One region of the Paenilisteria weihenstephanensis genome, then DNA from elsewhere that is predicted to be linked to it. Evidence: a T-box and tRNA genes for the amino acid it is inferred to sense, from the RefSeq annotation. Region 1 holds a T-box; the other holds one or more tRNA genes.
What was found. A T-box is a leader RNA that pairs with one kind of tRNA and senses whether it is charged. The one in region 1 lies ahead of trpS (tryptophan--tRNA ligase), so its partner is inferred to be a tRNA-Trp.

Region 1 (3,384 bases):
ACCTTTTCAACTTACTTATCCACAATATCTAGTTCTCTTAGCGCTTTGGGAAGAGCCAAAACAGTTAGTTAAAGAACTAGGAAGCCATCTCGCGCTCGACAGCGGAACCTTAACGCCGATGTTGAAACGAATGGAAAACATGGAATGGGTCAAACGATCACGTAGTAAAGACGATGAACGAAAAGTTTACATCGAACTTACCGAGAAAGCAAAAGACATGAAGCAAGCCGTTTTAGAGAGTGTGGATGACTGTATTGCCAAGCTCGCCTTCACGCAAGAAGATTACTTACAGATGCTTCAGGGAGTACAGGAATTGACGACCAAAATACAAGAAAATAATGGAGGAATAAAAAATGAAAAAATTATATGAAACAACAGTAATCAATACCGGCGGACGTAAAGGGGAAGTACATTCTCCAGATAATATTTTCTTCCAAGATATCGTATCACCAAAAGAATTAGGCGGAGAGGGCGGTTCAGGCTCAAATCCAGAACAATTATTCGCAGCCGGCTACTCAGCGTGTTTTAACAGTGCATTAGAACTTGTCATGTCCAAACAAAAAATAGAAGCACCAAGCACAGTCGAAGGAACAGTATCTTTATACAGCGATCCAGAAGACAATGGTTTCAAAATCGGTGTAGTGCTAGACGTTCATATCGAAGGCGTAGACAAAGAAACGGCGCAAAAATTAGTAGAAACCGCACATCAAGTTTGTCCATACTCGAAAGCAACGCGTGGCAACATCGAAGTAGAACTAAACATCATCTAAAAATCAAAATCCCGTCACAGCTCAAAGTCGTGACGGGATTTTTCTGCGTATTATCTTCTTTTACGACCCAAACCGATCGTATTCTCCATTTTCTTCAGCGTTTTATTAGCAACACGGGCTGCTTTTTCTGCGCCTTTATCTAAAATATCATCTAGTTCAGGAGACTTCAAAAAATGCTCATAACGCTCTTGAATCGGCGCTAGTTCATTCACGACAACCTCAGCAAGATCCGATTTAAAATCACCATATCCCTTGCCTTCATATTTTGCCTCAAGTTCTTTGATGGACTCACCAGTAATCGCAGAATAAATCGTAAGCAGGTTTGACACGCCAGGCTTATTCTCTTTATCAAATTGAACGATCCCAGAAGAATCCGTCATCGCGCTCTTAATTTTTTTCGTAATCACATTCGGCGGATCAAGCAAGAAAATCGCGTTCTTCTTGTTATCGTCCGACTTACTCATTTTACGCGTCGGGTCTTGAAGCGACATCACACGTGCGCCTTGTTTCGCAATATAAATATCAGGAACAACAAAAACATCCGTATCCGCATTTTTCTTATTAAATCGCTCCGCTAAATCACGCGTCAGCTCAATATGTTGCTTCTGATCATCGCCAACAGGAACCAAGTCCGTTTGATACAACAAAATATCCGCTGCCATCAATGGAGGGTACGTCAACAACCCAGCGCTTACACCAGCCTTACCAGTCGATTTATCCTTAAACTGCGTCATTCGCTCAAGCTCACCAATATACACGTTACACTGTAAAATCCAAGCCGCCTGCGCGTGCGCTGGAACCTCTGATTGAATAAATAACGTCGACTTCTCTGGATCGAGTCCAACAGCCAAATAAAGCGCTGCTAAATTGCGAATTCGTTGGCGTAACTCCAGGCGGTCCTGCGGTACAGTGATCGCATGCTCATCCACGATACAATAAAAACACTCATATTCCTCTTGAAATTGGCCAAACTGCTTCAAAGCACCAATATAGTTTCCTAAAGTTAAATCCCCACTCGGCTGAATCCCTGAAAAAATAGTCTGTTTCATCATTATTTCCTCCTCATAATCAATAAAAAAACGCCCATCCCAATTATAAAAATAGGGACGAACGTTATATCCGCGGTACCACCCTAAGTATCTCTATTTAAAGAAATCACTTAGCGAAATGAAAAATCATCTCTAAAGATAACGGTTTAACCCGTCATTTGCTACTCCAATGTTCACAAATGATGCCAAAGAGTCCATTCCAAAAAGGTCGCTATCTGTTTTCACCAACCACAGATTCTCTAAAGTAAACGAGCCTAAATCTACTAATCTCTTTGCTAACACATTTAAATATATACCCTCATAATAGCAAGAAATAGACTAGCCGTCAATGCTTTAACTATAGTAAAAACCGAGGGCAATAAAGCTCGTAGCAAGCACGACAAGCGAGCTATACAACAAACTAAGATAACCAACATTCACCAATTTCGACAAAGGCACATCAGCAAACTCATTTTCCTCTTCCCGACGCATTCTCCGAGTCACTTTTCGCATCCCAGTATGGATCAAGTCAAAGAAACCAGATTGCATAATATACAGTATCAAACCGACGAGAAATACAATCGCAGCTACGATAAAGGAAACGTTGATGTAGTAAAGCAGTGAAACTTGCCAATAAAAAGTAAGCATAATAAAAAATATTAAAATCTCTTGAATGACTGCAAAAATTGTTACACGCTTGAGCAAAAATGTCACCTTCCAATCAAAAATTCTCTCTCCACTTTATCATAAATAAAGTAAAAAAACTATTCAATCCAGCATAATAGCGAAATAAATTCAAAAAACTTTAACACAGCAAAAGACTAACGCGCGCAAGGTATTTGCATTTATATAATAAAATTAAATTAATCGAATTTATAAAAACTGCTTTATTTTTCTGAAAAAATAGTATATAGTAATTCTACACTTGAAAAAGGGAGAGGGTTATTTATGAAGTTGAAGAAAAATTGGGGCTTGCTATTGATGCTCACTATCATGACCGCAGTACTTGTGGCATGTGGAGGCGGAGATACAAGCAAAGATGAAGTCAGCACATCAGGCAAGAAAACGGTAAATCTAATGGAATCAGCTGAAATTCCATCGATGGATTCTAAAAAAGGAACAGACGGTGTTAGTTTTACGGCTCAAAACACGGTGTTCGAAGGCTTGTATTATTTGGATAAAGATGATCAAGTACAACCAGGTGTAGCGAAAGCAGATCCCGAAATTAATGATGACCAAACGGTTTACACGATCAAATTACGTGATGATGCTAAATGGTCAAACGGCACATCCGTTACCGCGAAAGATTTCGTATATTCTTGGAGAAAAATAGTAGATCCGAAAACAGCTGCAGAATACGCCGTTATTTTCAGTGGTGTAGTTAAAAATGCAACAAAAATTACAAACGGTGAAATGAAGCCAGAAGAACTTGGCGTAAAAGCAATTGATGATAACACACTCGAAGTAACGCTAGAACAACCAGTTCCATATTTCCATTCGCTACTAACATTCCCAACATTCTATCCACAAAATGAAGAATATGTTGAGAAACAAGGTAAAGACTACGCCAAAGATAGCGAGCATAT
Region 2 (3,384 bases), 1.3 Mb from region 1:
TTCCCTCAGAATGGATGGAAATCATTCGCAGAGTGTAAAGGCACAAGGGAGCTTGACTGCGAGACTGACAAGTCGAGCAGGGACGAAAGTCGGGCTTAGTGATCCGGTGGTTCCGCATGGAAGGGCCATCGCTCAACGGATAAAAGCTACCCCGGGGATAACAGGCTTATCTCCCCCAAGAGTCCACATCGACGGGGAGGTTTGGCACCTCGATGTCGGCTCGTCGCATCCTGGGGCTGTAGTCGGTCCCAAGGGTTGGGCTGTTCGCCCATTAAAGCGGCACGCGAGCTGGGTTCAGAACGTCGTGAGACAGTTCGGTCCCTATCCGTCGCGGGCGCAGGAAATTTGAGAGGAGCTGTCCTTAGTACGAGAGGACCGGGATGGACACACCGCTGGTGTACCAGTTGTTCCGCCAGGAGCATCGCTGGGTAGCTATGTGTGGCAGGGATAAACGCTGAAAGCATCTAAGCGTGAAGCCCCCCTCAAGATGAGATTTCCCATTTCTTCGGAAAGTAAGATCCCTGAAAGAAGATCAGGTAGATAGGTTTGGAGTGGAAGTATGGCGACATATGGAGCGGACAAATACTAATCGATCGAGGACTTAACCAAACGTAATATGGAGGCTCGGACTCCGAACGGTCACGCACAGACCGACTTTCTTATCTAGTTTTGAGAGAACAGCGTTCTTTCTATCAAAACATTGTCTGGTGGTTACGGCGAAGAGGTCACACCCGTTCCCATCCCGAACACGGAAGTTAAGCTTTTCAGCGCCGATGGTAGTAGGGGGCTTCCCCCTGTGAGAGTAGGTCGTCGCCGGGCAATGTATTATTCCACAGTAGCTCAGTTGGTAGAGCAATCGGCTGTTAACCGATCGGTCGCAAGTTCGAGTCTTGCCTGTGGAGCCATTATGGAGAGCTGTCCGAGTGGCCGAAGGAGCACGATTGGAAATCGTGTAGGCGGCGAAAGTTGTCTCAAGGGTTCAAATCCCTTGCTCTCCGTTCTCTATGACTATTTATTATTAAGGCCCGTTGGTCAAGCGGTTAAGACACCGCCCTTTCACGGCGGTATCACGGGTTCGATTCCCGTACGGGTCATTTTCATTTTGGGGGCTTAGCTCAGCTGGGAGAGCATCTGCCTTACAAGCAGAGGGTCAGCGGTTCGATCCCGTTAGCCCCCACCATTAATTATATTCTCTTTTCATATAGTTATTATATTATTGTCGCGGGGTGGAGCAGTCTGGTAGCTCGTCGGGCTCATAACCCGAAGGTCGCAGGTTCAAATCCTGTCCCCGCAATTAAAATTTTATATTTTAAATTTTAGTAGTGGTTCCGTGGTGTAGGGGTTAACATGCCTGCCTGTCACGCAGGAGATCGCGGGTTCAAATCCCGTCGGGACCGCCATTATGGCTTGGTAGCTCAGTTGGTAGAGCACTTGATTGAAGCTCAAGGTGTCGGCAGTTCGATTCTGTCCCAAGCCACCTTTATTATTATATTGGAGGGGTAGCGAAGTGGCTAAACGCGGCGGACTGTAAATCCGCTCCTTCGGGTTCGGCAGTTCGAATCTGCCCCCCTCCACCATTTTTATAGGGGCATAGTTTAAAGGTAGAACTAAGGTCTCCAAAACCTTCAGTGTGGGTTCGATTCCTACTGCCCCTGCCAAAATAATTAATTAAATAGTGGCGGGTGTGGCGAAGTGGTTAACGCACCTGATTGTGGTTCAGGCATTCGTGGGTTCGATTCCCATCATCCGCCCCATTTTTTTGAACGGTGGGCTATAGCCAAGCGGTAAGGCAACGGATTTTGATTCCGTCATGCGCTGGTTCGAATCCAGCTAGCCCAGTTTTAATTTTGCGGAAGTAGTTCAGTGGTAGAACATCACCTTGCCAAGGTGGGGGTCGCGAGTTCGAACCTCGTCTTCCGCTTATTTATTTTTATTCTGGCGCCATAGCCAAGTGGTAAGGCAGAGGTCTGCAAAACCTTTATCACCGGTTCAAATCCGGTTGGCGCCTCCATTGAAATTAAATTAAGAATAAAGTATAATGTAATAGTATTATGCCGGCGTGGCGGAATTGGCAGACGCGCTGGACTCAAAATCCAGTGATCTCACGATCGTGCCGGTTCGACCCCGGCCGCCGGTATCCAAAGGAATCCTAACATGATTAAAGTGTTAGGATTTTTTGTATATAGTAATATCCTTCCTTTGGATTGGGTTTCGTCACTTCTATCTTAAAGGATGTTGATATTACTGTGTATTTTTTTTGTCTTGAAATGAGAACAAAAAAATGCTGAGGCAGATTATTTTCTACCCCAACATTTATTATAGGACCTTTTTTTCTAGGACCTTTTTTCATGGGCTAGTAACCATTCTTTACGAGCTAAGCCGCCACCATAGCCGCCAAGTTCTCCGTTGCTGTTTATGACGCGATGACATGGAACAATAAGGGATAGTTGATTGGCTCCATTGGCTCGTGCTACAGCTCGGAAGGCTTTTGAATTGTTGATCTTATTTGCTAATTGACTGTACGAAACAGTATCGCCAAAAGGAATAGTCTGAAGGGTTTGCCATACGAGTTGTTGGAAATCAGAACCTTTGTAGGCGATGGGGACTTGAAATGATTTTAGATTACCCTCAAAATATGCGGTGAGTTCTTCACGCAACATGCTGAATATTGCCTGATTTCCTGGAATAATAGCGGCATGCCACTTTTTGCGTAACGTTTCAATTTCTGTTTCTAGGCCGCGGCGATCAACAAATTCTAATAAAATTAGTGCTTCTTCATTGGCGATAGCAACCATGGAACCAAGTGGGGTTTCGATCCAAGTGGAGACGAGAATTGTGAGTGACTTGGCGTTTTTAGGGATGGTTCCCATTGTGCGTGTGAAGGCATCTCGGAAGCCATTACCTGATTCGTAACCTCCCTCTAGTTGGGCGTCAATAATTGGTGCACCATTGCGAATATGATGGAAGGCAAAACCGAGACGGCGTGCCCTAGCGTATTCGATAAAGGTCATACCAAATTGCTTTTTAAATTGTCTTCTGGCGGTATTTGCGCTAATTGAGAGTTCATCAAAGTCTTTGTCGGTCCATTTTCGTTCTGGATTTTCTTCAATTGCTTGAACGAGTTGTTTTACTGATTCGGATAGATTGCTTGGATTGCTTAACGGCTGACATCGTTTGCATGGCCGGTAGGAAGCGAGAACGGCTTCTTGAGCGGTTTCAAAGAATTCACAGTTTGCTTTATTTGGTTTTTTGGCTGGGCAGGTTGGACGGCAGAGGATCCCAGTTGTTTTCACGCCAACGTAGAAAACTCCTTCGTAGCGAGTATCTTTTGCAACAAGCATATCGTAAAATTTATCTATTTTGGATTGCTCAATAATCATAGGT

Region 2: it has a tRNA-Trp gene. The T-box ahead of trpS (tryptophan--tRNA ligase) is inferred to sense a tRNA for this amino acid. The anticodon was not compared.

The regions. Positions count from the first base shown of each region.
Region 1 is NZ_CP011102.1:2,702,457-2,705,840, reverse strand. It holds gene UE46_RS13100 (MarR family winged helix-turn-helix transcriptional regulator) at 1-370, shown strand, start outside; gene UE46_RS13095 (organic hydroperoxide resistance protein) at 354-770, shown strand; gene trpS (tryptophan--tRNA ligase) at 821-1,819, opposite strand; T-box leader at 1,870-2,105, opposite strand; gene UE46_RS13085 (DUF3899 domain-containing protein) at 2,153-2,512, opposite strand; gene UE46_RS13080 (peptide ABC transporter substrate-binding protein) at 2,747-3,384, shown strand, end outside.
Region 2 is NZ_CP011102.1:633,153-636,536, forward strand. It holds rRNA gene UE46_RS03005 (23S ribosomal RNA) at 1-609, shown strand, start outside; rRNA gene rrf (5S ribosomal RNA) at 704-819, shown strand; tRNA gene UE46_RS03015 (tRNA-Asn) at 830-905, shown strand; tRNA gene UE46_RS03020 (tRNA-Ser) at 910-998, shown strand; tRNA gene UE46_RS03025 (tRNA-Glu) at 1,023-1,094, shown strand; tRNA gene UE46_RS03030 (tRNA-Val) at 1,105-1,180, shown strand; tRNA gene UE46_RS03035 (tRNA-Met) at 1,221-1,294, shown strand; tRNA gene UE46_RS03040 (tRNA-Asp) at 1,325-1,400, shown strand; tRNA gene UE46_RS03045 (tRNA-Phe) at 1,405-1,477, shown strand; tRNA gene UE46_RS03050 (tRNA-Tyr) at 1,494-1,577, shown strand; tRNA gene UE46_RS03055 (tRNA-Trp) at 1,585-1,658, shown strand; tRNA gene UE46_RS03060 (tRNA-His) at 1,679-1,754, shown strand; tRNA gene UE46_RS03065 (tRNA-Gln) at 1,768-1,839, shown strand; tRNA gene UE46_RS03070 (tRNA-Gly) at 1,850-1,921, shown strand; tRNA gene UE46_RS03075 (tRNA-Cys) at 1,938-2,011, shown strand; tRNA gene UE46_RS03080 (tRNA-Leu) at 2,054-2,137, shown strand; gene UE46_RS03085 (bifunctional transcriptional activator/DNA repair enzyme AdaA) at 2,334-3,380, opposite strand; gene UE46_RS03090 (isocitrate lyase/PEP mutase family protein) at 3,384-3,384, opposite strand, start outside.